DNA from 3 places in the Kitasatospora sp. NPDC087271 genome. Region 1 is predicted to be linked to each of the others. Evidence: riboswitches for the same ligand, from Rfam matches in the RefSeq annotation. Region 1 holds a riboswitch; each other region holds the start of a gene.
What was found. A riboswitch is a leader RNA that binds a small molecule or an ion and turns the genes downstream of it on or off. The one in region 1 is predicted to bind thiamine pyrophosphate.
Positions count from the first base shown of each region.

Region 2: linked by a shared signal. The riboswitch ahead of ACIO9K_RS04970 (purine-cytosine permease family protein) and the one ahead of thiO (glycine oxidase ThiO) in region 1 are both predicted to bind thiamine pyrophosphate.
Region 3: linked by a shared signal. The riboswitch ahead of thiC (phosphomethylpyrimidine synthase ThiC) and the one ahead of thiO (glycine oxidase ThiO) in region 1 are both predicted to bind thiamine pyrophosphate.

Region 1 covers NZ_JBIUYQ010000016.1:149,636-161,804, reverse strand. Annotated here, with positions in the region: gene ACIO9K_RS25505 (anthranilate synthase family protein) at 1-782, opposite strand, end outside; gene ACIO9K_RS25500 (class II 3-deoxy-7-phosphoheptulonate synthase) at 1,024-2,433, shown strand; gene ACIO9K_RS25495 ((2Fe-2S)-binding protein) at 2,643-2,936, shown strand; gene bfr (bacterioferritin) at 2,941-3,420, opposite strand; gene ACIO9K_RS25485 (molybdopterin-dependent oxidoreductase) at 3,642-4,271, shown strand; gene pknB (Stk1 family PASTA domain-containing Ser/Thr kinase) at 4,300-6,075, opposite strand; gene ACIO9K_RS25475 (thiazole synthase) at 6,195-6,992, opposite strand; gene thiS (sulfur carrier protein ThiS) at 6,994-7,263, opposite strand; gene thiO (glycine oxidase ThiO) at 7,260-8,435, opposite strand; TPP riboswitch at 8,439-8,551, opposite strand; gene ACIO9K_RS25460 (FAD-dependent oxidoreductase) at 8,636-9,844, shown strand; gene ACIO9K_RS25455 (Rv2175c family DNA-binding protein) at 9,887-10,252, shown strand; gene thiE (thiamine phosphate synthase) at 10,252-10,902, shown strand; gene ACIO9K_RS25445 (polyprenyl synthetase family protein) at 10,959-12,065, opposite strand.
Region 2 covers NZ_JBIUYQ010000002.1:404,522-416,690, forward strand. Annotated here, with positions in the region: gene ACIO9K_RS04945 (hypothetical protein) at 1-248, opposite strand, end outside; gene ACIO9K_RS04950 (FAD-linked oxidase C-terminal domain-containing protein) at 675-2,039, opposite strand; gene ACIO9K_RS04955 (MerR family transcriptional regulator) at 2,151-2,978, opposite strand; tRNA gene ACIO9K_RS04960 (tRNA-Ser) at 3,097-3,184, opposite strand; gene ACIO9K_RS04965 (S1C family serine protease) at 3,248-5,062, opposite strand; TPP riboswitch at 5,374-5,521, shown strand; gene ACIO9K_RS04970 (purine-cytosine permease family protein) at 5,514-6,971, shown strand; gene ACIO9K_RS04975 (glycerophosphodiester phosphodiesterase family protein) at 7,051-7,875, shown strand; gene ACIO9K_RS04980 (ATP-binding protein) at 8,181-8,723, shown strand; gene ACIO9K_RS04985 (DUF5926 family protein) at 8,830-9,813, shown strand; gene ACIO9K_RS04990 (bifunctional DNA primase/polymerase) at 10,020-10,697, opposite strand; gene ACIO9K_RS04995 (PP2C family protein-serine/threonine phosphatase) at 11,311-12,169, shown strand, end outside.
Region 3 covers NZ_JBIUYQ010000002.1:635,415-640,159, reverse strand. Annotated here, with positions in the region: gene ACIO9K_RS05975 (FitA-like ribbon-helix-helix domain-containing protein) at 1-27, opposite strand, end outside; partial or broken gene ACIO9K_RS05970 (phosphomethylpyrimidine synthase ThiC) at 294-476, opposite strand; gene ACIO9K_RS05965 (Uma2 family endonuclease) at 526-1,071, opposite strand; gene thiC (phosphomethylpyrimidine synthase ThiC) at 1,179-3,035, opposite strand; TPP riboswitch at 3,031-3,165, opposite strand; gene ACIO9K_RS05955 (DUF5326 family protein) at 3,306-3,506, opposite strand; gene tenA (thiaminase II) at 3,723-4,391, opposite strand; gene ACIO9K_RS05945 (cupin domain-containing protein) at 4,425-4,742, opposite strand.

The sequences.
Region 1 (12,169 bases):
CCGCCGAGGTCGCCGACCGTGCACATCATCTTGAGCTCTTCGTCGACGACCATCGTCAGTTCCTCCAGCTCCTTGGGGTCGTGGAGGAACCGGAGCAGCGAGTCGATGTCCGAGCCGCCGGTCGGATAGCGGTAGGTGCCGGAGATCGGGTTCATCACGACGGTGCCGCCGCTCTGGCGGACGTGCACCTCGGGGGAGGCGCCGACCAGGACGCGTTCTCCGGTGTGCACCAGGAAGGTCCAGTAGGCGCCGCGCTCCTGCTCCAGCAGCCGCCGGAACAGGGTGAGCGCGAGTGCGGGCGAGAAGTTCTCCAGGGTGGCGCCGAAGTCGCGCCGGATCACGAAGTTGGCGCCCTCGCCGTTGCCGATCTCCTCCTCGATCACCCGGCGGACGATCGCGGCGTACGCCTCGTCGTCGATGTCGAACGAGCCGCCGGTGAGCGAGACCGGCGACTGCGGCAGGGCGGCGGCGAGTTCGGCCAGCGGCAGGGTGTGCTGTTCGGCCACCGAGAGGGCCTGCAGCGGGGTCCCGTCGTCGTGCGCCTCGAAGCCGCGCTCGCGGATCTGCCGGTACGGGACGAGCGCGAGCAGGTCGTGGACGGGGCCGTCGGCCGGGACGCCGGTGCGGACCGGCAGGTCGGCGAGGTTCCGGTAGCTGTCGACGGTGCCCACCAGCACCTCGACGGTGTCCGGGGCGAGCCGGGGGGTGCGGCGGTGCAGCAGGGCGAACGCGGGCGCGTCGGGAGCGGTGAGGCGGGCGAGCAGGTCGGCGGTGGCGGTCACGGAGCGGCTTCCTTCCGGGGGACTGGTGAGGTGCGGTGCTGGGATCCGCTCCCGGAGGGCCGTCTGCGCATACGCCGACGGCCGCCCCGAGGGGCGGCCGTCGTGTTCGTCTAGGAACGCGCGATCGGTGGGCCACCCTTGGGGGAGGCCCACCACCAGGAGTGGGTGCGGGGCGCGTGCATGGTTCGAGCGTAGCGGATCGTGCGGGGAGGGTGAGCCCGGTCACGTGTTTGTCCGAGTTATGTCTCACCCCTCGGGCAATGGTCACGAATCGCTCGGGTCACCCCGTAGCCTTGGTGGTGTGACCGTGACGACTGAGACATCGAGGACTGACCGCTCCTGGCAGTCCCTGCCCGCGGCGCAGCAGCCTGAATGGCCGGACCAAGAGGCTCTGCGCAAGACCCTTGCCGAGCTCGCCTCCTATCCGCCGCTCGTGTTCGCCGGCGAGTGCGACCAGCTGCGCGCCCGGCTCGGCGCCGTGGCGCGCGGGGAGGCCTTCCTGCTGCAGGGCGGTGACTGTGCCGAGGCCTTCGACGGCGTCTCGGCGGAGCACATCCGCAACAAGCTGAAGACCCTGCTGCAGATGGCCGCCGTGCTGACGTACGCGGCCTCGGTGCCGGTCGTGAAGGTGGGCCGGATCGCCGGCCAGTACTCCAAGCCGCGCTCCAAGTCGACCGAGACCCGCGACGGCGTGACGCTGCCGGTCTACCGCGGCGACTCGGTGAACGGCTTCGAGTTCACCCCCGAGTCCCGCATCCCGGACCCGGAGCGCCTCAAGCGGATGTACAACGCGTCCGCCGCGACGCTGAACCTGGTGCGCGCGTTCACCACCGGTGGCTACGCGGACCTGCGCCAGGTGCACGCCTGGAACCAGGACTTCGTGCGCAACTCGCCGGCCGGCCAGCGCTACGAGCAGCTCGCCCGGGAGATCGACAACGCCCTGGCGTTCATGAACGCCTGCGGTGTGGCGCCGGAGGAGTTCAAGACCGTCGAGTTCTTCTCCTCGCACGAGGCGCTGATCCTCGACTACGAGACCGCGCTGACCCGCGTGGACTCGCGCACCGGCGAGCTGTACGACGTCTCCGGCCACATGGTGTGGATCGGCGAGCGCACCCGCCAGCTGGACCACGCGCACATCGAGTTCGCCTCGAAGGTCCGCAACCCGATCGGCGTCAAGCTCGGCCCGACCACCTCGGTCGACGAGGCACTGACCCTGATCGAGAAGCTGGACCCGGAGCGCGAGCCCGGCCGCCTCACCTTCATCACCCGGATGGGTGCGGGCAAGGTCCGCGACCACCTGCCCACCCTGGTGGAGAAGGTCACCGCGTCCGGCGCCCAGCCGGTGTGGATCTGCGACCCGATGCACGGCAACACCTTCGAGGCCTCCAGCGGCCACAAGACCCGCAGCTTCGACGACGTGCTCGACGAGGTCAAGGGCTTCTTCGAGGTGCACCGCGCGCTGGGCACCCACCCGGGTGGCATCCACGTGGAGCTGACCGGCGACGACGTGACCGAGTGCGTCGGCGGTGGCGACGAGGTGCTGGTCGACGACCTGCACCAGCGCTACGAGACGGCCTGCGACCCGCGGCTCAACCGCAGCCAGTCGCTGGACCTGGCGTTCCTGGTGGCGGAGATGTACCGCGGCCAGTGAGCTGCCACGGGAGCTGCCACGGGTGAGCCGCCGCCGGCGGGTCACCGGTGAACGAATGTGACGAAAGCCCCTCCGGATTCGGGGTCCCCGAGCCCGGAGGGGCTTTTTCGTGCCCGGATCGCCGGGTAAGGTGAGGCTTAGTGAAGTAAGGCAAGCCTTAGTCAAGATCGTTCCGCCAGTCGGCGCCGCACCACCCTGGAGAGTCCGCGATGTACGTGTGCATGTGCCATGCGGTCACCGAGGACCAGGTGAAGAAGGCGATCGACGCCGGGGCCGGCACCCCGCGCCAGATCGCCCGGGGCTGCAAGGCCGGCACCGACTGCGGATCCTGCGTCCGCCGGATCCAGGCCCTGCTCGGCGAGCACGGCGCCCGGCCCTGCCCGACCGCCCGCCTCGCCGCGAAGCTCGGCCTGGCCGACCCGCAGGACCAGGCCGCGTCCGCGCCGGCGGCCACCGTGACTCAGGCCGCCCCGACCCCGGTCGCCCCGCTGCGCGCGGCCTGAGGGCTCAGGAGTCCGGCTGCTCGATCACCTGGGCGAGGTAGAGGGCTTCGCCGAGCTTCTCCAGGAGTTCCAGCTGGGTGTCGAGGTAGTCGATGTGGTGCTCCTCGTCGGCCAGGATGTCCTCGAAGATGTTCGCCGAGGTGACGTCGTTCTTGGCGCGCATCACCACGATCCCGCGCTTCAGCCGGTCGATCGCCTCGACCTCGATCTGGCGGTCCGCCTCGAACATCTCCTTGACCGTCTGGCCGATCCGGACGTGGAACAGCCGCTGGTAGTTCGGCAGCCCGTCCAGGAAGAGGATCCGGTCGGTGAGGGTCTCGGCGTGCTTCATCTCGTCGAAGGACTCGTGCCGGGTGTACTTGGCGAGCTTCGTCCAGCCGAAGTTCTCCTGCATCTTGGCGTGCAGGAAGTACTGGTTGATCGCGGTGAGCTCCGCGGTGAGCTGCTCGTTGAGGAACTCGATGACCTCTGGGTCGCCCTGCATGGCTGGTGCCTCCCTGCGCTACGGCCTGTTGTGACTCCTGCGCTGCGCATCCTGGCATCGAAATGGGAGAAAATTCCAGTAAGTTCACACTCACTAGGACATGTTTTGGAATATCCGATTTGAGCCGATACGGGCTCGGTCACCGGTTCTTGGGGGCGGGGCGTGTGGTCGCGCGAAGGGGCGCGCACGGCGCGTCGGCCGCCGTCTGTCACCATGGAGTCATGGGTCAGTCCGAACAAGAACCGTTTCCGCCGTCTGACCCGAGGCTCCCCCCGGGGCAGCGCGTGCAGCGCGGCTGGCCCGCCCTGCACTACGGGCCCGTACCCCGCTTCAAGCCGCTGACCTGGGACCTCCAGGTGTTCGGCGCCACCGCCTCGGCGGAGAAGCACAGCTGGGACTTCGAGGCCTTCCACGCCCTGCCGCGCACCACCGTCGTCGCCGACCTGCACTGCGTCACCAAGTTCACGCTGCTCGGCAACGAGTGGTCGGGCGTGCCGGCCGCCGCCCTCCTCGACCTGGAGCCCCCCGCGCCCGGCGTCACCCACGTGATGGTCTGGGCCGAGTACGGCTACAGCGCCAACCTGCGGCTGGCCGACTTCGCCGACCCGCGGACGATCTTCGCCACCCACCGCAACGGCGAGCCGCTGACCGCCGAGCACGGTTTCCCCGTCCGGCTGATCGTCCCCGGGCTGTACGCCTGGAAGGGCCCCAAGTGGGTCCGCGCGGTGGAGTACATGCGGGCCGACCGCCGGGGCTTCTGGGAGGAGCGCGGCTACCACAACCTCGCCGACCCGTGGCGCGAGCAGCGCTACTCCCACCAGGAGGAGCCGGGCGACGGCCCGCTGCGCTGAGGGCGGGCCGACGTTCGGAGGAATCCCCTTAGAAGAAGGGGAAGTTGACCGTCACCGCGGTGTGCTGCGGGCGCCGCTCGCCGGCCGCCGGGGACTGACTGGACACCTTGCCGGTGCCGAACAGGTTGACCCCGCTGGTCTGCATCGTGAAGCCGGCCGCCTGGAGCGCCTTCGCCGCGTCGTCCTTGCTCATCCCGGTGACGTCCGGGACGGGCACCATGCCCTTGCTGACCACCAGCGAGACCGCGGTGTTCTCCTGGAGCAGCTGCCCGGCCGCCGGCGAACTGCTGATCACCACGCCCTCCGGCACGGTGTCGTCGTACGTCCCGGTCACGCCGCCCCTGGTCAGCTGGGCCGCGGTCAGCGCGTCGGCGGCCTGGTCGGCGGTCTTCCCGGCCAGGTCCGGCACCGCGATCCGCTTGGGGCCCCTGGAGACGGTCACCGTCACGGTGTCGCTCTTGCGGGTCCGCGCGCCCACTCCGGGGTCGGTGGCGATCACCTGCCCGGCCGGGACGCTCTCGCTGAACACCTCGACGAAGCGGCCGTGCATGCCGTCCTTGTCCAGGATCCGCTGCGCCTCGGCCCGGTCCTTGCCGAGCACGCCGGGCACCGGCCCGTACAGACCTTCGGACAGCCCGTACGTCGCACCGCCGACCGCCAGCACCAGGGCGGTCAGCGCGGCGACCCAGATCAGCGGCTTGCGGGGGAGGCGGCGCAGCAGGCCGGGCCGGCGCCCGCGCACCGGGGTCGGCTCGTCGTACGGGCGCGGCTCGACCAGCAGCTGGTCCAGCAGCTCCGCCGGCACGTCCAGCACGCTGGTGGGCTCCGGCGCCCCGGCGGCGGGCCCCGCCGGCTGCTGGATCACCGAGGTCGGCTCGCTGGTCGGGTAGCGCGGGCTGGGCCGGGTGGAGGCCGGCGGCTCGGCGTCCAGCTCGGCCGGGGTGAGCGTGCGGCGGATCCGCTGGAGGGCGGCGAGCAGTTCGACCGCGTCGTACGGGCGGGCCTCGGCCGTCCGGGCGCAGGCGCCGGCCACTATGGCGTCCAGCCCGGGGCCGACGGCCGGGGCGATCAGCGAGGGGGCGGGGACGTCCTCGTGCAGGTGCTTGTACATCACCTGGACGGGGTTGTCGCCGGTGTGCGGGCGGCGGCCGGTGAGCATCTCGTAGAGCAGGATGCCGGCCGCGTAGACGTCGACCCGCTGGTCGGTGGGGGCGTCCGGGAGGATCTGCTCGGGGGCCAGGTAGGAGACGGTGCCGAGGACCGTGCCGCCGGTCGCGGTGCTGGTCGAGGTGGGCGCGCCGTCGGCGGTGCCGAGGACCCGGACCAGGCCGAAGTCGGCGACCTTGACCAGCCCGTCCTCGGTGATCAGCACGTTCTCCGGCTTGACGTCCCGGTGCACCAGCCCGGCCCGGTGGGCGGCGCCGAGGGCGGCCAGCACCGGCTCCAGCACGTCCAGCGCGGCCCGCACGGACAGTGCGCCGCGGTCGCGCAGCAGGTCCCGCAGGGTGCGGCCGGGCACGTACTCCATGGCGAGGAAGACGTTGGCGCCGTCCGCGCCCTGGTCGAAGACGTTCACCACGTTCGGGTGGGAGAGCCGGGCGACGGCCTTGGCCTCGCGGATGAACCGGGCGGTGAAGCCGTCGTCCCCGGCCAGCGCGGGGTGCATCACCTTGAGGGCGACGACCCGGTCCAGCCGGGTGTCGGTGCCCTTGTAGACGGTGGACATCCCGCCGGTCGCGATGCGCTGCTCGACCCGGTACCGGCCGTCGAGCAGGGTACCGATCAGGGGGTCGTGCAGTGCCATGTCCACCCGGAGAGTCTAGGGCCGCAGGCGGCAGCCGGACCCGGAGGACATCGCCTCCGGGCCCGGCTGTGCCCGGTTTGTGACACGGCACACGCGGGTGGGTGCCGGGCGCCAGGGCGTCAGAACGCCGGGTGCTCGCGGGTGTCCAGCTCCGCCCGGCCGGCCATCGCCGAGGAGGCCTCGGCGTGGAACCGGCGCGGGATGCGGCCGGCCCGGTGGGCGAACCGGCCCGCCTCGGCGGCGTGCCGCATCGCCTCGGCCATCAGCACCGGGTCCTGCGCCCTGGTCACCGCGGAGGCGAGCATCACCGCCGCGCAGCCCAGCTCCATCGCCAGCGCGACGTCCGAGGCGGTGCCGGCGCCCGCGTCCAGGATCACCGGGACGCCCGCGTCCTCCACGATCAGCTGGAAGTTGTGCGGGTTGCGGATGCCCAGGCCGGAGCCGATCGGCGAGCCCAGCGGCATGATCGCCGCGCAGCCGACGTCCTCCAGCTTGCGGGCCAGCACCGGGTCGTCGTTGGTGTACGGCAGCACCGTGAAGCCGTCGTCGACCAGGGTCTCGGCGGCGTCCAGCAGCTCGATCGGGTCCGGCAGGAGGGTCCGCTCGTCGGCGATCACCTCCAGCTTCACCCAGTCGGTGCCGAGCGCCTCGCGGGCCAGCCGGGCGGTCAGCACGGCCTCCCCGGCGGTGAAGCAGCCCGCCGTGTTGGGCAGCACCCGGATGCCGTTGCGGGTCAGCACGTCCAGGACGGAGCCCTGGGTGCCGGCGTCGACCCGGCGCATCGCCACGGTGGTCAGCTCGGTGCCGGAGGCCAGCAGCGCCCGTTCCAGGATCTCCAGGCTGGGTGCGCCGCCGGTGCCCATGATCAGCCGGGAGCCGAAGGACTCCCCGGCGATGGTCAGCAGGTCGTCAGCCATGTCAGCCTCCCTGGACGGCGGTGAGGATCTCGATCCGGTCGCCCGCCGACAGTTCCGTGGCCGGCCACGAACTGCGCGGCACCACGGCCTCGTTGAGGGCGGCGGCGACGCCGCTGTGGGCGGCGCTGAGGGTGGCCACCACCTCCGCGAGGGTGGTCGTGGCGGACACCCGGCGGGGCTCGCCGTTGACGGTCAGCCCGATCTCGGCCGGCGTGGTCTGGGCCGGTGTGATCTGGGCCGGTGTGGTCTGGGGTGGTGCGATCTCGGTCATGCGGAGGCCTTCGTGGTGGAGCGGTCGGGGGAGAACCGGGTGGGTGTGAACGGCTGTGCAAGCTCGGGGAGTTCGCCGGTCGCCAGGTACTCGGCGAGCAGGTCGGCGGTCACCGGGGTGAGCAGCACGCCGTTGCGGTAGTGGCCGGTGGCGGCGACCAGCCCGGGCAGCGCGGTCGGGCCCAGCAGCGGGGCGTTGTCCGGCGAGCCGGGACGCAGCCCGGCCGAGGTCTCCAGCAGCAGGAGTTCGGTGATGCCCGGCACCAACTCGTGGGCGTCGCGCAGCAGTTCGTACACCCCGCCGGCGGTGACCGTGGTGTCGTAGCCCTGCTCCTCGGTGGTCGCGCCGATCACCAGCTCGCCGTTCTCCCGGGGCACCAGGTACAGGTGCTGTCCGCGCACCACCGCGCGGACGTTGCGGGACAGGAACGGCCGGTACGCCTCGGGGATCCGCAGCCGCAGGATCTGCCCCTTCACCGGGCGGACGGCCGGCAGCACGCCCTCCGGCAGCCCGGGCAGCCGGTGGCTGTGCGGGCCGGCCGCGAGCACCACCTGGTCGGCCCTCCGGGTCTCGCCGGTGCCGAGCCGGGCGCCGACCGCGCGGCCGTCCTCGACCAGCAGCCCGACGGCCTCGGCCCGGTGGAGCACGACCCCGGCGAGCTCGCAGGCGGCCACCAGGGCGGTCAGCAGCCGGCGGGGATCCACCTGGTGGTCGTCCGCGACGTGCAGGCCGCCGCGCACGCCGGGGGCGAGCATCGGCTCCAGCCTGCGGGCCTCCCGGCCGGTCAGCCAGGCCGAGTCCAGGCCGAGCCGCTGGTGGAAGGCGTGCAACTCGCGCAGTTCCTCGCGGTCGTCGGAGTCCAGCGCGACGGCGATCGTGCCGCACCGGCGGTACCCGGTGTCCAGGCCGCCGCTCGCCTCGGTGAGCTCGGCGGCGAAGTCCCCGTACCGCTGGTTGGAGGCCATGCCGAGGCGCAGCAGCGGCTCCTCGCCGTACTGCAGCTCGGTGACCGGGGCGAGCATCCCGGCCGCGACCCCGGCCGCCCCGCCGCCGGGGGAGGGGTCGACCACGACGATGTTCCCCAGCCCGCGCCGCGCGGCGCGCCAGGCGACGGCGAGGCCGATGACGCCCCCGCCGATCACCAGCACGTCGGCGTGGGTTTCCTCGGGCAAGCGTGACAAGGCTGCTCTTCTCCCTTCGCCGGAATGACCCGGATCAGGTTCGGACGGTCGCGGGCCGTGCCAGCCCGCCTCTCAGCCCGGTACGCCGGGCTCCCGTGATGGTGCCCCCACCATAACGCCGGGGGCGGGCCCGGCCGAAGGCCCGTACGCGGGGTGGACGGGCCGGTGGCCCCGGCAGGGCGCTGAGTACAGTGACGGGCGTGGCAGAGCTGAACGGAACGGATCAGGTGGTCGTCGTCGGGGCCGGGCTGGCCGGGGCGCAGTGCGCCCTGAAGCTGCGGCAGGGTGGCTGGCGGGGGCGGATCACGCTGGTCGGGGAGGAGCCGCACGCGCCGTACGACCGGCCGCCGCTCTCCAAGGACGTGCTGCTCGGCAAGGCCGACGCCACCACCCTGGACATCGACTACCCGCACCTGGGCATCGAACTGCTCACCGGCCGCCGCGCCACCGGCCTCGCCCCCGGCGTGCTGCACACCGACGCCGGCGACCTCCCCTACGACGCCCTGGTGATCGCCACCGGCGCCACCCCGCGCGCCCTGCCCGGCGCCGAGCGCGCGCACCTGCTGCACACCCTGGACGACGCGCTGGCGCTGCGCGCCCTGCTGCGGCCCGGCCTGCGGCTGGTGCTGGTCGGCGCGGGCTGGATCGGCGCCGAGGTGTCCACCGCCGCCCGCGCGGCCGGCTGCGAGGTGACGGTGGTCGAGGCGGGCCCGGCGCCCGTCCCCGGCGCGCTGCCGGCCGAGGTCGGTTCGGCGATGGCCGCCTGGTACGCCGAGGCCGGTGTCGACCTGCGCTGCGGGGTCGGCGTGGCCGCCGTCGAGGAGGGCGCGGTGCTGCTGGCGGACGGCTCGCACCTGCCCGCCGACGAGGTCGTGGTCGGCGTCGGCGCCCGGCCCGCGACGGGCTGGCTGGCCGGTTCCGGCGTCGAGCTGGACGGCACCGGCGCCGTCCTGGTGGACGGGCGGCTGCGCACCGGCCTGCCCGGCGTCTTCGCGGCCGGGGACTGCGTCAGCTACCCGTCCGCCCGTTCCGGCGCCCGGCTGGCCGTCCAGCACTGGGACCACGCGTTGCAGTCCGGCGAGGCCGTGGCGGCCGCCGTCCTCGGCGCGGACGCGCCGCCGTACGACCCGGTGCCGTACTTCTGGTCGGAGCAGTTCGGGCGGATGGTCCAGTACGCCGGGCGGCACGCCGAGGGCGACGAACTGCTGTGGCGCGGCGGCCCGCAGGACGCCTCCTGGACGGCGCTCTGGCTGCGCGACGGGGTGCCGAGCGCGCTGCTGGCCGTCGACCGGCCGCGCGACCTCACCCAGGGCCGCCGGCTGATCGAGCGCGGCACCGCGCTGGACCGGGCCCGCGCGGCGGACCCCTCGGTGCCGCTGAAGTCGGCGGTCGCGGGGTAGCGGCTGGTGCGCGGGGGGCTGTGGAGGTGGCAGTCTGGTGGCGTGAGTGAGATTGAAAGCAAGATTGAAGCCCTGGTTTCCGAGTGGATGTACCTGCCCGACATCTCGGAGCAGTGGGGGGTGCGCGTCACCGAGGTGCGCGACCTGGTCCGCAGCGGCGGGCTGATCGCCGTCCGGCGGGGCCCCAACAAGTCGCTGCAGGTCCCTGCGGCGTTCATCGACGGCCAGGGGCTGGTCAAGCACCTGTCCGGCACCCTGACCGTGCTGCGCGACTGCGGGTACAACGACGTGGAGATCCTGGAGTGGCTCTTCACCGAGGACCCGTCGCTGCCCGGCAGCCCGATCCAGGCGCTGCAGGAGAACCGCGGCACCGAGGTCAAGCGGCGCGCCCAGGCGATGCTGATCTGATGGCGGCGGACGCACCGCGCCGGCGGCTGGCCGACGCCCGGCTGTACCTGTGCACCGACGCCCGCCGGGAGCAGGGCGACCTCGCCCAGTTCCTGGACGCGGCGCTGGCGGGCGGGGTGGACATCGTCCAGCTCCGGGACAAGGGCCTGGAGGCCAAGCAGGAGCTGGCGGCCCTGGAGGTCTTCGCGGACGCCTGCCGCCGCCACGGCAAGCTGCTGGCCGTCAACGACCGCGCCGACGTCGCGCACGCGGCCCGGCCGGACGTGCTGCACCTCGGGCAGGACGACCTGCCGGTGCCGGCCGCCCGGGCGATCCTCGGTGACGAGGTGCTGATCGGCCGGTCCTGCCACGCCGAGTCCGAGGTGGACGCGGCGCTCGCCGAGCCCGGCGTGGACTACTTCTGCACGGGCCCGGTCTGGCCGACCCCGACCAAGCCGGGCCGCCCGGCGCCGGGCCTCGGCCTGGTCTCGTACGCGGCGAAGCAGAGCACCGACCGGCCGTGGTTCGCCATCGGCGGCATCGACCTCGGCAACCTCGACGAGGTGCTGGCCGCCGGCGCCCGCCGGATCGTCGTGGTCCGTGCCATCACGGCCGCCGACGACCCGCAGGCCGCCGCAGCCGAGCTCGCCCGGCGGGTGCGCTCGGCCTGACGGCCCCGGGGGCCGTCACCGTTCTCCGTACCTGCGGATCCCCCTGCGTGCGGATCTCAGTACTTGCGGACGGTGGCGGCCTCGGCCAGGGCCAGCAGCACCGTGCGGGCCTGCTCGTCGGCCAGCGGCGCCGCCTCCAGCGCGGCCAGGGACTGCCGCATCAGCTCGTCGATCCGGCGCTCCACCCGCTCGGGCGCGCCGCTGCGGGCCACCAGGTCGCGCAGCCCGGTGACCTCCTCGGGCACCAGGTCCGGCGCGCCGAGCCGCTCGTCCAGGTGCCGGGCGTCGGCGGCCGGCAGGCCCCGCATCGCGTGCGCCACCAGCAGGGTGCGCTTGCCCTCGCGCAGGTCGTCCCCGGCCGGCTTGCCGGTGACCGCCGGATCGCCGAAGACGCCGAGCAGGTCGTCCCGCAGCTGGAAGGCCTCGCCCAGCGGCAGCCCGAACGCCCCCAGCGCCGCCACCAGCTCCGGGCCGGCCCCGGCCAGCAGCGCGCCGACCTGGAGGGGGCGCTCGATCGTGTACTTCGCCGACTTGTAGTGCAGCACCGTCTGCGCCCGGTCGAGCGCGCCCTCGTCGGCGGAGTCGCCGGCCACCGGCTCCAGGACGTCCAGGTACTGGCCGACCATGACCTCGGTGCGCATCAGGTCGAACACCGGCTTGGCGGCCAGCACGGCGGCCGGCTCCAGGCCCGAGCGCAGGAACAGCTCGTCGCACCAGATCAGCAGCAGGTCGCCGAGCAGCACCGCCGCCGAGGCGCCGTACTGCTCGCGGTCGCCGCGCCAGCCGTTCGCCCGGTGCAGCGCCTCGAAGCGGCGGTGGATCGAGGGCAGGCCGCGGCGGGTGTCGCTGCGGTCCATCAGGTCGTCGTGCACCAGGGCGCTCGCCTGGAGCAGTTCCAGCGCGGCCGCCGCGTTCGCGATGCCCTCGTCGCCGGCCGGGCCGCCGGCGCCGCGCCAGCCCCAGTAGCAGAAGGCCGGGCGCAGCCGCTTGCCGCCGTCCAGCAGGAAGTCGCGCAGGGCGTCGGCGGCGGGCACGAGCTGCGGGGAGATCTTGTCCAACAGGGCGGACTGGCCGTCCATGAACGCGGCGAGGGCGGCGTTGACGCGCGCGCGGACGTCCTCCACGTCTATGGGGTTGGCCGGCCGGTTGCTGGACGAGGTCACGATGAGGCTCCGCTGGTTCGCTGGGGTGCAGCAAGCGTAGCGGGGTAGCCGGGAACGAATGTGCGAGCGGGCGTGCGCGCGGGCGTGCGGGCGCACCCGGCGCG
Region 2 (12,169 bases), on a different contig from region 1:
GCGAGGGTGTTGTTCTGGTTCGAGGCACCCGTCCCGGTGGCGGTCTGCTGGGTGGAGATGTAGTTGCCGTCGACCCCGCCGAACACGTTGCCCGTGCCGACGTTGGACACCACGCCGGCGTTGGAGCCGGCACCGGCGCCCGCACCGTTGTCGGCGGCCGCAGCGCCGGCGCCGGCCAGCAGCAGGCCGGCCGCGAGCGGGGCGGCGAGCAGGAGTCCGGCCACCCGGCGGGTGTGGATGCGAGCCATGAGAGCCTCCAAGAAGCTGTAAATCGTGCAATTGTCGAGCAGGGGGTGCGGGAGTTCGCCGGCCAGACGAACACCTGCGGGCTGCGACGCCGAGAGACAGACTTCCGCAACAAATCGACAAAGCACTAGTCGGCGAAGCAGTTTTCGCCCGTTAGCGTGATATCCACCCGGGCTGCGCATAACGGACCGAAAATCGGACAGTGCGCCGACACACCCCTATCGAGCTGGCACTTTGACCGGGCGATGACCTCCTGGAAGGCCCTCCAGGCAGGGCGCTCCGCCGTCACACGAACCACCAGGCGCACCACCCCGGCGCAGGGAAATCAGGAAACGCGCCCCCGAAAAGTTCGACCACCCTCCCATGTCGACTTTTCCAGCCATTCCCAGACCATCGGAAAGTCGTACTGGAATATGGGAGAAATAACATCACACCATCTTGCCCGGGTTCATGATTCCCAGCGGATCGAAGACCGCCTTCAGCTGTCGCTGGAGGTCCAGCGCGACCGGCCCCAGCTCGCGCGCCAGCCAGTCCCGCTTGAGCAGCCCCACCCCGTGCTCCCCGGTGATCGTGCCGCCCAGCTCCAGCCCCAGCGCCATGATCTCGTCGAAGGAGCGCTGCGCCCGCGCCGCCTGCTCCTCGTCCGAGCCGTCGAAGATCACGATCGGGTGGGTGTTGCCGTCCCCGGCGTGGCTGACCACCCCGATGGTCAGCGCGTGCCGCTCGGCGATCAGCGCCACGCCGTTCAGCATCTCGGCCAGCCGGGAGCGCGGCACCGCCACGTCGTCGATCATCGTGGTGCCCAACCGGTCCAGCGCGGGCAGTGCCAGTCGCCGGGCCTCCAGCAGCAGCTGCGACTCCGCCTCGTCCTCGGCCGGCACCACCTCGGTCGCCCCGGCCGCCCGGCAGAGCTCCGCCACCCGCGCCAGCCCGGCCTCCCGGTCCGGCCCGTCGAAGGCCACCAGCAGCAGCGCCCGGGTCGTCTCCGGCAGCCCCATCCGCCCCAGGTCGTTGACCGCCCGCACGCTGACCGCGTCCATCAGCTCCATCAGCGACGGGGTCAGGCCGCACGCCATCACCTCGCAGACGGCCGCGCCCGCCGCGTCCGCGCTCGGGAACTCCGCCGCCAGCGCCAGCTGCGGCGCCGGCGCGGGCCGCAGCGCGAGCACCGCCCGGACCACCACGCCCAGCGTGCCCTCCGAGCCGACCAGCAGCCGGGTCAGGTCGTACCCGGCCACGCCCTTGGCCGTCCGGCGCCCGGTGGACAGCAGCCGCCCGTCCGCCAGCACCACGTCCAGGCCGAGCACGTACTCGCTGGTGACGCCGTACTTCACGCAGCAGAGCCCGCCCGCGCCGGTGCCGATGTTGCCGCCGATCGTGCAGGACTCCCAGCTGGACGGGTCCGGCGGGTACGACAGGCCCAACTCACCGGCTGCTCGCGAAAGTTCGGCGTTCACCACGCCGGGCTCGACCACCGCGATCCGGTTCACCGGGTCGAGCTCCAGGATCCGGTTCAACTTCACCATCGACAGCACGATGCAGCCGTCCACGGCGTTCGCCGCCCCCGACAGCCCGGTCCGCGCCCCCTGCGGCACCACCGGCACCCGCAGCGCGGTGGCGGTGCGCAGCACGTGCTGCACCTGCTCGACCGTCTCCGGGAACACCACCACGGCGGGCGCACCGGCGGCGCAGAAGCCGGCCATGTCGTGGCGGTAGGCGGCGGTCACGTCCGGATCCACCACCACCGCCCCGGCCGGAAGGCCCTGCGCCAGTCGGTCCGTCAGGTCACCCATCGCCGCCTCCACTCGCCGCCAGCCGCCTCCACCGCACTCTGCCCGCCCGCCGGAGGCCGGGCAAGTGGGCCCCCGGCGGATCTGCGGGCGTGGGCCCCGGCCGGACCGGGCCTACCGGCGGACCACCGGCTCCTGGAACTCCGTGACCCACCGCGCCGGGTCGTCCGGGCACTCCAGGTAGAGCTCCCGGGCGTAGCCGGCCGAGCGGTAGCCGTTCGCGTCGATGAAGCGGGCCAGCTCCTGGAAGCTCCCCATCGCCTCGTCCATCGAGCCGCGGTGCACGACCGTCACCGCCTCCTCGATCGGCGGCAGGTCGAGCACCGCGAAGCCGTACCGGCCCGGCTCCACCGCCGGCCCGACCGGGACGGCCACCCGGATCAGCACCGTGCCCTCGCCCTCCGGCACGTCCTCGTACCGGGCGACGGACGGGCCCGCCTCGGCGATCCCGGCCTCGGCCAGCCGCCGGCACAGCTCCGCGAACAGCGGGCCGATCACCGGCCCGATGTCCTCCGGCTGGTAACTCGCGGCCACCGCGGTCAGTTCGGCCACCCGGACGGACGGCACCCGCTTCAGTACGACGTCGTGTGCGGACATGGTCCCCTCGCTCTCGATCGTCCGGAGCCTCGCCTCCACCCGGGTCAGCCGCTGCTCGTCCGCGGCGATCGCCTCGGCGAGTTGGGCCCGGCGCAGCCGCAGCATCCCGCGCAGTTCGGCCGCGTCCACCTGCTCGTCCAGGACGGCCCGCACCTGCTGCAGCGTGAAGCCGAGCTCCTTGAGCGCGATCACCCGGTTGAGCCGGGCGAGTTGGGACGCCTCGTAGGACCGGTACCCGCTGACCGGGTCCACCCTGGCGGGCCGCAGCAGCCCGATCGCGTCGTAGTGGCGCAGCATCCGCACCGACACCCGGCCGTGGCTGGCGAAGTCTCCGATGTTCAACATGGTGCCCCCACTCCACCCCCTGCCACCGTGTCAGGGTCAACCCCCGCCCGCCGAAAACGCGGAAGGCGGGTGCCGAGTGATCTCGGCACCCGCCCTGAGCAGGTGGTTCTCCAACCAGCGGAGAGCGTGGGATTCGAACCCACGGTACGGGGTCACCGCACGACAGTTTTCAAGACTGTTCCCTTAGGCCGCTCGGGCAGCTCTCCAGGCGGAGGTCAGCCTAACGGGTCCGGCGGGGTTCGGTGCACACCGTTTCGTGCGGGTGGGGGTCAGCTGTCGCCGTCCCGCTGGCCGAGGGTGACCTTGGTGTTGAACTGCTGGCCGTTGCGGGTGTACTCGACGTCGACGGTCTCGCCGGGCTTGTGCGTCCAGATCCGGCTGACCAGGGCGGGGCCGTTGTCGATCGGCACTCCGCCGAGCTTGGTGATGACGTCGCCCGGCTTGAGACCGGCCTTGTCTGCGGCGCCGCCGGGGGTGACGGCCGGCTGGCCCTGGATGTCGCGGGTCTGGATCTGCGCGCCGTCGCCCTTGTAGTCGTCGTTGCGCAGCACGTCGAGCTTGGCGTAGACCGGCTTGCCGGTCTTGATCAGGGTGTCGGCGACCCACTTGGCCTGGTTGATCGGGATGGCGAAGCCGAGGCCGATGCTGCCGGCCCGGCCGTTGGCGGAGGCGTTGGACTGGATCGCCGAGTTGATGCCGATCACCGAGCCGCTGGAGTCGAGCAGCGGGCCGCCGGAGTTGCCGGGGTTGATCGAGGCGTCGGTCTGCAGGGCGTTCATGTAGGAGGACTGGCCGCCGGTCTCGTCGCCGGAGGCGACCGGGCGGTCCTTGGCGCTGACGATGCCGCTGGTGACGGTGGACTCCAGGCCGTACGGCGCACCGATCGCGACGGTGGCGTCACCGACGTTGACCTTGTCGGAGTCGGCCAGCGGAAGCGGGGCCAGCTTGCTCTTCGGCGGGTTGTCGATCTTGACCACGGCGACGTCGTAGCCCTCGGCGTGGCCCAGCACGGACGCGTTGTAGGACGTGCCGTCGGCGAACTTGACCGTCAGTTTGCCGCCGTTGAGGGTCGGCGCGACCACGTGGTTGTTGGTGAGGATGTGGCCCTCGGTGTCGAAGACGAAGCCGGTGCCGGTGCCGGACTCGCCGTTGCCCTGCGCCTTGATGGTGACGACGCTGGGCAGCGCCTTCTGCGCGATGCCGGCGATCGAGCCGGGGGCGGGCTCGTTCTTCTGGGTGTTGCTGGCCTGGACGGTGGTGCTGCGGTGGTCGTCGGCGCTGTTGGTGCTGTCGTTGCGGTCCGCGACGGTCACGCCGAGCGCACCGCCGGCCACGCCGGCGACCAGCGCGACGGCGGCGATCAGGGCGACCAGGCCGCCGCGCTTCTTGCGCGGGCCGCCGGGGCCGCCGGGGTAGTCGGCCGGGTAGCCGAGCGGTCCGGCCGGGCCACCCGGGTAGCCCGCGCCGCCGCCGGCGTCGTGGGAGGCACCCCAGCCGCCGAGCGGCTGGCCGGCGCCGAACGGGTGGTGGCCGGGCGCGGGGTGCGCGGCGGGCGCGCCGGGGGCGGCCGGGGTGCCGTACGGGTCGTGCGGGCCGGCGGCGGGGACGCCGTGGGCCGGGGTGGCGTACGGGTTGGCACCCGGCGGCAGGGCCGGGCTCTCGGCGACGGGTGCGACGGGTGCCGCCGGCGCGGCCGGGACCGGCGGGGCGGGCGGCAGGACCGGCGGCGGCGCGTCGATGTAGCCGGTGGCGGCGTCGACCGGGGCGGCCGGTGCGTCGACGACCTGCGCGGCCGGGGCCTGCGGGGGCGCCTCCGGCGCGGGGACCTTGGTGAAGGCCACGGTGGGCTGGTACCCGCCCTCGGCCGGACCGCCCTCGGCCGCAACGCCCTCCGTCGGCGCCGCCTCAGCCGGTGCGGCCTCGGCGGCCGGAGCGGCCCCGGGCTCGGGGACCCGGCCGAAGGCCAGTGTCGGCTGGTGCCCGCCCGAGGCGTGGCCGTCGGAAGCGGGAACAGCCGCCGCCTGGCCGCCCGAGGGCTGCTCCCCCTGCGGCCCGGTGGGCCCAACCTCGCGCTCGGTGCTCACGAACGACCTCCATAGCTGACAGAACCAAGGACCATAGTTTTTCGTACTGCCGATTCGTTTGCCGTAAGGACCCCTCTGAATAACTCATAAGAATCCTTAGCCGCCGCCGACAGCCGGGCCGCCGACCAGGCTGTCCTGCGCCGACGACCGACCGACGACCGACCGACGACCGAGCGACGAGCAAGTCGACGGCCGAACCGAAGACCAGGCCGACGACCGGAGGCTCCCCACCTCCGCCGGGCGTCCCGCGATGCGGGCCGCACACCCCGTGGCCTTGGCGTTCACCCCCGGGCCGGTTAGCCTGTCGCTCACAACTGACACGCGGGAGCTTGGACCATCCAGGCTGAGAGTGCGCTGGTCGACCGTACGCCACGGGATCGTGGGCGGACCGTCGAGGGGGCGCAGACCGCCGGAACCTGTCCGGGTAATGCCGGCGTAGGGAGTATCGGCCATGTCGCCTGCTTCGCCATCCTCTTCTTCGGACGCGCCCGCGTCCAAGGGTTTCCCCGAACCGTCCCCGACCGCTCACGGCGGTGACAGCGGTCACGCGGGCCCCACCGGCACGGCGACCGCCGTCCTGGAGCGCCCGGAGCGTGCCGAGGCGCCGCTCGTGCTGGACACGGAGCCGCCGCGCACGCTGCGCTTCCGGGACCACTTCGCGCTCTGGATGAACCTGGGCGTCAGCCTGATCGGCTTCTCCACCGCCGCGACCGTGCTCGGCGCCAAGGGCGGCGAGCTGTCGCTGGCCGCCGCGGTGACCGCGATCGTGGCCGGCACCGTGGTCGGCACCGCGATGCTCGGCGTGGCCGCGCTGATCGGGGCCCGTACCGGCGCGCCCGCGATGGCGAACCTGCGCGGGCTGTTCGGCACCCGGCTGTCGTACGTCCCGACGGTGCTGAACATCGTCCAGTGCGTCGGCTGGGGCGTGTTCGAGCTGCTGACGATCGCGGCGGGCGCGCAGACCGTCGCCCACACCGACGGCTACCGCTGGCTGTTCGTGCTCCTGGCGGGCGCGCTGACCACCGCGCTGACCATCTGGCCGCTGGGCTCGATCGCGGTGCTGCGCCGCTTCGTGGCCGGTGCGGTCGCCGTCGCGATGGTGTACTTCACCGTCCAGCTGGGCCGCCAGGGGGTGCCCGACCCGGGCGCCGGCAACTGGCACGGCTTCCTGGGCGCCACCGACGCGATGATCGCGGTGTCGATCTCCTTCGTCCCGCTGGCCGCCGACTACACCCGGCACTCGCGCACCGCACGCTCGGCGTTCTGGGGCAGCTTCTCCGGCTACACGATCGCCCAGGTCTGGTGCTACGTGCTCGGCCTGATGGCCCTGCTGCAGTCCGACGGCGACCCGAACAAGATCTTCGACTCCTTCCTCGGCGTCTGGGCCGGCTGGCTGTTCCTGCTGGTGCTGGTGCTGCGCGAGACGGACCAGTCCTTCGCCAACGTGTACTCGACCGCGATGTCGGTGCAGAACCTGCTGCCGAAGGTGGACCGCCGGGTGCTGACCGGCGGGATCGGCCTGCTGATCACCGTGCTGGCACTGCAGATCGACAAGTTCACCGACACCTACACCAACTTCCTCGGTCTGATCGGCTCGGTCTTCGTGCCGCTGCTGGCGGTGCTGGCGGTGGACTACTTCTTCGGCGCCGGCCGGTACGGCTGGAACCTCTCCGCCGACGCGCCCTCGCGCCGCCTGATGCTGCTGCCGTGGGTGCTGGGCTTCGCGGTCTACCAGTTCATCGCGCCGACCGCGGTGGCCGGCTGGTGGACGGACTTCTGGACCTCCGCGCAGGACGCCCTGCACTTCACCCCGCAGGAGTGGACGTCCGCCTCGCTGTTCGCCTTCCTGGTGCCCGCACTGGTCACCTGGGGGCTCACCCCGCTGACCCGCAGGGCGGCGCTGAGCTGACCGACCGACACCGAAGACGGCCCCGCGGATTGGGGCCGTCTTCGCCTGCGCGTCACTTCCGCCGCCTATCGTGGGGCCCGTGACCAGCACAGACCCGTCCTCGACGGCGGCGCGCACCACGCCGCCCGTCCAGGTGATCGCCCACCGCGGTTCCTCGCACGCCCTGCCCGAGCACACCCTGGCGGCGTACCGGCGCGCGCTCGACGAGGGCGCGGACGCGGTCGAGTGCGACGTCCGGCTGACCGCCGACGGCGAGCTGGTCTGCGTGCACGACCGCCGGATCGGCCGGGTCTCCAACGGCCAGGGCACCGTCTCGGCGATGACGCTGGCCGAGCTGGAGGCGTACGACTTCGGCGGCTGGAAGACCGGCCGCCCCAGCACCGACCCCGAGCTGCGCGGCGTGCTGCGGCTGGAGCGGCTGCTGGAGCTGGTGGTGGACTGCGGCCGCCCGGTGGACCTGGCGATCGAGACCAAGCACCCGGTGCGCTACCGCGGCCGGGTGGAGGCCGAACTGCTGCGGACGCTCGAACGCTTCAAGATCGGCGCGAGCCGGGAGGGCGAGCGCCCCTCGGCCCGGATCATGAGCTTCTCCTCGGTGGGGCTGAACCGGGTGGCGGCCTCGGCGCCGGAGTACCGGCGGGTGTTCCTGTTCGAACGGACCCTGCCGCTGCTCGGCCGGCTGCGCCCGGGCTCCCCGCTGCCGGGCGGGGCTCGGATCGCCGGACCGGGCATCGACCTGGTGCGGGCCCGCCCTCAGCTGGTGACGCGGCTGCGCGAGCTGGGGCACGAGGTGCACGTGTGGACCGTGGACGAACCGGCCGACGTGGAACTGTGCCTGGAGCTCGGGGTGTCCGCGATCATCACCAACCGGCCCGCCGAGGTCCTGGCGCAGATCGGCCGGTGATCCGGCGTCGGACGGCGGGCCGCCCGCGAATCCACCCGCAAAGCCCGGACACAACCTGATCGTTCTGGTCGGCAGTCAAACCTTCCGGGCCCGTTATTGCCGGAATTCATGCGCCGGGGCGACGCACGGTGAGCACGGAATGACCTCGGGTCCACCCTCGGTCGCAATCACTTGAAATGTCCTCGCGGGATCGTCCGGCGGTCGTTTCCGACGCATTACCAAGGGGCATCTCTCCCTCGGCATACGCTGAAGGAGGTCCGGGGGTGGCGTTGATGGTGGCGCGTGAAGTGCCGGCTTCATCGACCATGGCAGTGCCGCACGGCCCGGCGAGTGTCGGGGTCGCACGGCGCCGACTGCGTCGAGATCTCGGCGACCGGGAGATACCGGAGCCGGTCGTTGATGATGCCGTACTGATCCTTTCCGAACTGCTGAGCAACGCCTGTCGGTACGCCCGTCCGCTCGGCCCGCTGCGGGCCCTGGGGCGCGGCGCCCGGGCCGAGGTGGTGGACCAACTGCTGGTCGGCGTCCCCTCCGGGGCGCATTCCGCCACGGGCGGCCGGGAGCGCGAGGAGCACGGGAGCGGAACGGACGGCGGCGTGCTGGTCCGCTGGCAGCTGCACGCCGACGGCGTGCTCACCCTGGAGGTCACCGACGGCGGCGCGACCACCCGGCCGCTGCCCGCCGGCCCCTCGCTGACCTCGCGCGGCGGTCGCGGCCTGAACATCGTCGACCAGCTGGCCAGCGACTGGGGCGTGCGCGACGCGCCCGGCGAGGTGACGGTCTGGGCGGCGCTGCCCGCCCGGGCCCGGCACGCCCGGCGCACCGGTGGTGACGCCCGCAGCGCCTGAACCGACGCGCGCTCCCCACCCGTCCGCCCGGCGTGTGCCCGCGCGCCGGGGGAACGTCAGTAGGCTGCCCGGAGCAAAGGACCACCGTTCCCGGGAGAGCCGCACCATGGGCAAGAAGGCCGCCAAGAAGGCGCCGCAGCGTCAGTCCACCACCGCCGTCGCGGGCGAGGTCCCCGTGGTGGGGGCCCGCGAGAACTGCCCCTGCGGTTCGGGCCGCCGGTACAAGGCCTGTCACGGCCGGGAGGCCTCGCACGCGGTGCAGGAGCTGGTGCACCGCCCGTTCGAGGGCCTGTCGGGCGAGGCCGACTGGGTCGCGCTGCGCGAGCTGGTGCCCGCCGCCACGGTGCCGCTGACGCTGGCCGCCGGGGTGGCCGAGGGCGCCACCGGCGAGGTCCCGTCGGTGACCCTGGCCACCGTGCTGCCGCTGGCCTGGCCGGCCCTGCGCCGCCAGGACGGCTCCATCCTGCTCGGCCTGCAGACCCAGTCCTCCTCCGGCGACCTCAGCCGCGACCTCGCGGACGCCCTGGAGCTGGCGCTGGCCACCGAGCCGGGCAACCCGGTGCCGTCCCGCCGGACCGAGGCGGGCGGACGCCGGCTCCAGGACCTGCTGGACGTCACCGCCGCGTTCACGCCCGCCGTGCACACCGGCTTCGAGTTCTGGCTGGAGGACGCCGAGACCGCGACCGGCGAGGTCGCCGCCTCCCTGGAGCGCGCCAACGCCTCGGCCATCCCGACCGAGAAGCTGGCGAGCGCCGACGCCGCCTACTGGTGCGGCACCCCCGACAAGAACCACCTGCGCTGGGTGATGACCGTGCCCGAGGAGCGGCTGCTGGACGCGCTGGCCCGGCTCAGCGCCGCCGACCAGTCCTCGCTCGGCCCGGACACCCGCCTGGTCGGCTCGTTCCGCGCGCACGGCCTGACCGTCCCGGTCTGGGACCTCCCGCTCGCCATGACCGCCGCCGACTGCGAGAAGCCGGCCGCCGAGTTCGCCGAGCGGCTGGCCTCGGTGCTCACCGACGAGACCCCGTTGACCGCCGAGGAGCGGCGTGCCCGCGCGAACCTGGTGAACCGTCAGGTCACCTTGAACTAAAGCGCCCGGGATCCGGGTGATACGCGTCACATTGTCGCCATGAAGCCGCAATTTCCGGGCTGGCAGGGCGTCTTGGAAATTGGCGCGGGCGCGGATCCTTGTTACTGTCTAAAGAGTCCGGCCGCTGGTGCATCCCCCGTCGCCAGCGGCCGGATCTTTTGTTTTCCGCGGGGCCCCGACGAGCGGCCCGGGAACGGACCGGCGGATCAGTACGCCGAGCGACCGCTGTCCAGCCGGACCGTCGCCTCCACCAACTCGCCCAGCAGCGGCCCGACCTGCGGCAGCCACACGCCGCCGTCGGCGTCCGGGCGCGGGGCCAGCACCCAGCGCACCCGACCGGCCGCTCCACCGGGCGGCAGCGGCAGGAAGCCGTCCACCCCGTGATAGCGCAACGAGCCTGGCACCCAAGGGAGTTGAGAGAGCATCTCGCCGAGCGCGTCCAGCGAGTACGGGGCCACCAGCAGCGCGTACCGGCCCGGCATCGCCAGCACCGGACCGAGCGGCAGCCGCAGCGCGCCCAGGTAGACCAGCGCCCGGGCGCCGGCCGCCGCCGGCAGGCTGACCGCCGAGACCACCGAACCGGTGGCGGCCAGCACCGGAGCGTCCGGGCTCTGCCGCTCCCACCACCAGCGCACCATCCGGGCGTCCGTGGTGGCGGCCAACAGCGACGGGTCGTGCGGGTGCGCGCCCGGCACGACGCAGTCCTGGTCGCCGCAGGAGCACTGACCGCCGCGCAGGACGGCCCCGGGCACCACGGGCCAGCGGTGGTCGACGGCGGCCGTCAGGGCCGCGGCGAGCCGGGCAGGGCGCTGACGTGCGACGTCGTCCTGGACGGGGTGGTGGGGAGTGGCGGGCGGACACGGATCTTTCGGGTTCTCACGCATGGCGCTCGTTCCTTTCCCTGACCGCTCGGTTCGCTCCGGCCCGTCGGCACCGCCGGGACTCGTCACGCGGACCCGCGGTGGCACGGCCCCGGCGGCGCGAAGGGGGGCGGGCGGCATGGCGGGCGGCGCGGCGACGACGTGGATCACGGTGTGGAGCACGACATGAGAAGGGCCGCGCACTGAAACAGCCCCTGGAACGAGAATCCCGTATGCGACCGGATGGACGCCGCCCGGGCGCGCTTGGTTCCACCGTACGAGTGAGAGACTTCCGGCCAGCCCGGGTCCCGGGCGGCGCGGGCATACGATCCGGACGGCCGCCGGGTCCGTCCCCTCCGTTCTGCCCGCTCCCGGTCCCCTCCATGCCTCCCGACCGGACCGGCGCGCGCCCAGGCCGTACGCGCCCCCCGACCGGGTCTCGCGGATGTGGAACAGGCCACCGCGTCGTCCTGGATCTGGACATGCCCCAAATGGCCTGTGTAGAAGTGGTGGCATTGCTGTCGATCAATGACGAGTAGTAGCGAATCGAGGCGAAACGCGCCCTTTGGCCGTCATCGCTCCACACCGGCCGTACCTGGGGGTTCCGCATGGCACGTAGCACGTCAGGAGTGGCGGCATGACCGAGTCCCACCCGTCGTCGTCGACACCCTCCGAGCCGGGCGAGCCCGGCAGCGCCGGCGGGCTGACCGTCCTCGACCCACCGGGCTTCCCCGGCCCCGCCGACGCGCAGGACGGCGCGGCGGACGTCCGCACGGCACCGGCCGCCGGAGTGCAGGACCGTTTGGCCGGACGACTGTCCGATTTCGCCAGCCTGCACCGGCACACCGAACAGCTCGCCCGCGCCCGCGGCCTCGCCGCCACCCTGGACACCGTCCTCGCCTCCGGCGCCGCCCTGCTCGGCGCCCGACGCGGCGTCCTGGTCACCCGGATGCCCGGCGGCAGGCCCGGCCAGCCCGTCGGCCTCGGCCTCGACCGCGCCAGCCTCGGCGCGCTGGAGACCGTCCCGCCCGAGCAGAGCCTGCTCGCCAGACTGCTGCGCGAACAGGACCGGCCCGAACGGCTGCACTCCCCCGACCTCGCCGAGGACCCGGCCACCGGCGCCCGGCTGCGCGAACTCGCCACCCAGCTCGGCCTCGGCGGCTGCTACGGCCTGCCGCTCGCCACCGAGGAGGACGGCCCGCTCGCCGCCGCCCTCTGGTTCTACGACGAGCCCGCCGAACCCACCGAGCGCCAGCGCGAGCTCGCCCACCGCTACGCCGCGATCGCCGCCCCGCTGCTCGCCAAACAGCTGGAGGCGGACAAGGTCCGGCGCACCACCGAGGCGCTGCGCCGCGGCCTGCTGCCCGACCGGCTCCCCCAGCCCGCCGGCCTGCGGCTGGCCGCCCGGATCCTCCCGGCCGGCCTGGACCGCTCCTGCGGCAGCGACTGGTACGACGCCATCCCGCTGCCGGACGGCACCGTCGGCCTCACCGTCG
Region 3 (4,745 bases), on a different contig from region 1:
GACATCTCGGATGGTGAGTGCCGTCATATCTGCACTCTAGCGCCACTAGCTGCAAAATGCAGAACTCCATCCGACCGGATCACGCCTCTTTCATGGGCTTGATCAGCAGCGGCGAGTACGGCATACCAGCTCCTCACCGAGGGTGACTGGAACGGCGCTCAGCGTAGTACGCCGGATGTGCCCGCGTCCGAAGTCCGGACAAGTGTGTTGCCGTCCGCCTTCCGTGCGCAGACACGGTGCCGCCCCGGCAAGCGTCGAAGCTCACCGGGGCGGCAGCGAGGTGCAGCTGGACGTCATTCGGCCAGCGGGAGGTAGACCCGGTTGCCCTGGGCGGCGAACTCGGCGGACTTCTCCGCCATCCCGGCCAGCGCCTCGGCGTCGAACTCGGTCTCCACGGCACTGGACCCGTCACCGTGCTCGGCGCGGATCTTCTGGCTGATCTTCATCGAGCAGAGCTTCAACCCAGAACCAGCACATTCACGCTGGCCAACCACACTGGCGCACCGCCCGGACCGGACGAGACCGTCAGTACGGGAGCAGAACCGTGGTGTCGAGGGTGAAGCCGAACGGCTCGGGGATGTGGATGACCTCCCCGAAATCGGCGTCTTCCCTCATCCGATAGCGACCGGCCTCGGGCTCCCTGAAGAGCGTGACGGTCTTCTGCGCGGCGTCCACCAAAAGGTAGAGCGGGATCTGCATCAGCGGGTAGTCACGGAGCTTGCCGACCCAGTCGTTCTCCGGGTTCGACGGCGAGACGATCTCGACTGCGATGAGAGCCAGCTCGGCCGGAACCCTGTTCTCCGTGGTCGTCATGGCGTCTTCGGGGAGATACGTGAGGTCTGGGTTTCGCAGCTTCGACACCTGAGGAGAGGTCAGGTCCATGTTTCCCGTGGAGAGGTATCCAGCCGGAGCACGGGCCTCGAACTGTCGGCGGACAACGGAGAGGTTCCGCTCGTGGATGGCCGAGGGCGACGCCTGCATGATGACGATGTCACCAGAGAACTCGATCTTGAAGTTCGCCGGGGCGGACCTGCGGAACTCCTCGATCAGGGCGAGGTGCTCAGGGTTCATCTGTCCTCCTGGGGTATGGCCCAGCACCACGCTACCGGCTGATGAGGAGACGCTGCCCCAGGACAGCCTCTTCGGTGTCAAGGGACAGCGCCATCGTCAGACCTTCGTCAGTCGGCCAGCGGGAGGTAGACCTTGTTGCCCTGGGCCTTGAACTCCTCGGACATGGCCTTCATGCCCTCGACGGCTTCCTCGTCGTACTCGGGCGAGGCCGCACCGTTGCCGAACTTCTCATTGATGCTTTTGCTGATCTTCATCGAGCAGAACTTCGGGCCGCACATGGAGCAGAAGTGGGCCGTCTTGGCGGGTTCGGCGGGGAGGGTCTCGTCGTGGAAGGCGCGGGCGGTCTCCGGGTCGAGGGCCAGGTTGAACTGGTCCTCCCAGCGGAACTCGAAGCGGGCGTCGGAGAGGGCGTCGTCCCAGTCCTGGGCGCCGGGGTGGCCCTTGGCGAGGTCGGCGGCGTGGGCGGCGATCTTGTAGGTGATCACGCCGGTCTTGACGTCGTCGCGGTTGGGCAGACCCAGGTGCTCCTTGGGCGTGACGTAGCAGAGCATCGCGGTGCCCCACCAGGCGATCATCGCGGCGCCGATGCCCGAGGTGATGTGGTCGTAGCCGGGGGCGACGTCGGTGGTGAGCGGGCCGAGGGTGTAGAACGGCGCCTCGTCGCAGATCTCCTTCTGGAGATCCATGTTCTCCTTGATCTTGTGCATCGGGACGTGGCCCGGGCCCTCGATCATCACCTGGACGTCGCGCTCGCGGGCGATCCGGCCGAGTTCGCCGAGGGTCTGCAGTTCGGCGAACTGCGCCTCGTCGTTGGCGTCCGCGATGGAGCCGGGGCGCAGGCCGTCGCCGAGCGAGAAGGTGACGTCGTAGCGCGCGAGGATGTCGCAGAGCTCCTCGAAGTTGGTGTAGAGGAAGTTCTCCTGGTGGTGCGCCAGGCACCAGGCGGCCATGATCGAGCCGCCGCGCGAGACGATGCCGGTCTTGCGGCGGGCGGTCAGCGGGACGTACCGGAGCAGGACGCCGGCGTGGACGGTCATGTAGTCGACGCCCTGCTCGCACTGCTCGATGACGGTGTCCCGGTACACCTCCCAGCTCAGCTCCTCGGCCTTGCCGTCGACCTTCTCCAGGGCCTGGTAGAGCGGCACGGTGCCGATCGGCACGGGGGAGTTGCGCAGGATCCACTCGCGGGTGGTGTGGATGTTGCGGCCGGTGGAGAGGTCCATGACGGTGTCGGCGCCCCAACGGGTGGCCCAGGTCATCTTCTCCACCTCCTCCTCGATCGAGGAGGTGACGGCGGAGTTGCCGATGTTGGCGTTGATCTTCACCAGGAAGTTGGTGCCGATGATCGCCGGCTCCACCTCGGGGTGGTTCACGTTGACCGGGATGACGGCCCGGCCGCGGGCCACCTCGGCCCGCACGTACTCGGGGGCGAGGCCCTCGCGCAGCGCCACGAACTCCATCTCGGGGGTGACCACGCCCCGCTTGGCGTAGGCGAGTTGGGTGACGGCGGCACCGCCGCGGCCGCGCAGCGGGCGACGCGGGCGGCCCGGGAAGACGGCGTCCAGGTTGCGCAGGTTTCCGCCGCGCGGCGAGGTGTGCTTGATCCCGTCGTCCTCGGGGCGCGCCTCGCGGCCGTCGTACTCCTCGACGTCGCCGCGCTGGCGGATCCAGGCGTCGCGCAGGGCGGGCAGGCCGCGCCGCACGTCGGGTTCGTAGGCCTGGTCGGTGTACGGGCCGGAGGTGTCGTACAGCGGGACGGTCCTGCCGTTGGTGAGCTGCACCTCGCGGTACGGGACCCGCAGGTCGGGCCGGGAGCCTTCGCGGTAGGCCTTGCGCCAGGCCGGGGTGGGGTAGCCGGTGCCGGCGCTGGTGACGGTGGCGGTGGCGGCCTCGGTGCCGCTGTTCCCGGTGCCGCTGTTCCCGGTGCTGCGGGCAGGCTGCGGCTGTGCTTCGAACGTGGTCATCTGACCTCATACTCCCTACGCCGGCATTACCCGGTCAGGTTCCTGCGGTCGACGCAGCCGTCGGTCCGTCCGTCGACGTCCCGGTCAGCGCCCTCTCAGCCCGGTGCTCCGAGCTCCCGCGTCGGCAGGCGGTGTTGCCTGCACATGACGCCCAACACCGTAGCGAGCCGATCGCCGCAGGTCCAGCACGCCTCCGGCCGGCCGGACCCCGCGCCAGGAACGTCGAAGGCCCGGCCCCCCGTCCGGGGGGGCCGGGCCTTCGACGGTTGCTCAGCCCTTGGCGGCCTTCTTCACCAGGACCACCACGGCGGCGGCGATGCCGGCGACGACCAGCACCTTGATCATGATGCTCAGCAGGGCGCCGACGACGCCGAAGACGAATCCCACGATGTTCCAGAGCAGCACCAGGACCAGCACCGGGATGACGATGTTCCGCACCCAGGAGGGCAGCGACTTCCAGAGCTCAGCCATGACCGTTCCTTCTCTCCCCGTGGGGTCGGCTGCCGTCCGGTGCCGCATCCCGCTTGCTTTCGGTACTTCGATCGTACGGGGACACGAGTGCCGGAACGAGGCCCGTCGGCCCGGAGAGAACCCCTAGATCACCCCGACCCGGGGCCCCGGGGAGACCCGGGTGCGGGCCTCGGGGACGACCCCCGACAAGGGCCCCGCACCCCCTGCGACCAGCGGTCAGACCGGCCAGCGCTCGCCGCGCCAGGCGGCGTCCCAGAACATCCACTCGTAGCGCGAGGTGGTCGTGAAGTGCTCGACGACCCGGCGCCGTTCGGCCGGGGAGATCTCCTCGCCGAGGCGGTCGGTGAGCGCCAGCACCCGGCGGACGACGGACTGGAACGCCTCGTCGCCGTAGGTGGCGATCCACTTGGCGTACAGCGGGTCTGGGGAGCCCTGGGCGAGCAGCGCCTCGCCGACCCGGGCGTAGATCCAGTAGCAGGGCAGCACCGCGCCGACGGCCTCGGCGAAGGAGCCGCCGTAGACGGTGGCCAGCAGGTAGCTGGTGTAGGCCCGGGTGGTGGGCAGCACCGGTTCGGCGGCGGCCTGCTCGGCGCTGCCGCCGAAGGCGGTCAGGAACTCGGCGTGCATGCCCTGTTCCGCGGCCAGCGCGCCGACCGCGTCGTCCGCGAAGGCCCGCACGTCCTCCTCGCCGGGCGCCTTGGCGGCGCAGACGGCGAGCGCGCGGGCGTAGTCGCGCAGGTAGTGCGAGTCCTGGACGACGAAGTGGCGGAAGGCCGCACGCGGCAGGGTGCCGTCGGTGAGGCCACCGATGAAGGGGTGGGCGAGGATCTCGGCGTACACCGGCTCGATGGCCGCCCAGAGTTCTTCCGTCAGGCTCTTGCTCATGCCCAGGACCCTAGACGGTCGGTCCGCGGGCGGTCAGCCCTCGGGCGGGGAGAACACCACCAGGACCCGCAGCTCCTCGGTGACGTGGTGGAAGCGGTGCGGGGTGCCGGCCGGGACGTAGACGACGGTGCCGCGCCCGACCGTGGCGGTCTCGGCGCCGACGGTCAGTTCGGCGCGACCGCTGATCACCTGGTAGATCTCGTCCTGGTCGTGCGCGGTCTGCGGGTCGGTGTCGCCGGGGGAGAGCGCGTAGAGCCCGGCGGACATCCGCGGTTCGCGCAGGAAGCGCAGGTACGCGCCGTCGTTCGCCGCGCGTTCGACGTCCAGTTCGTCCAACCGGAACAGCTTCACCGC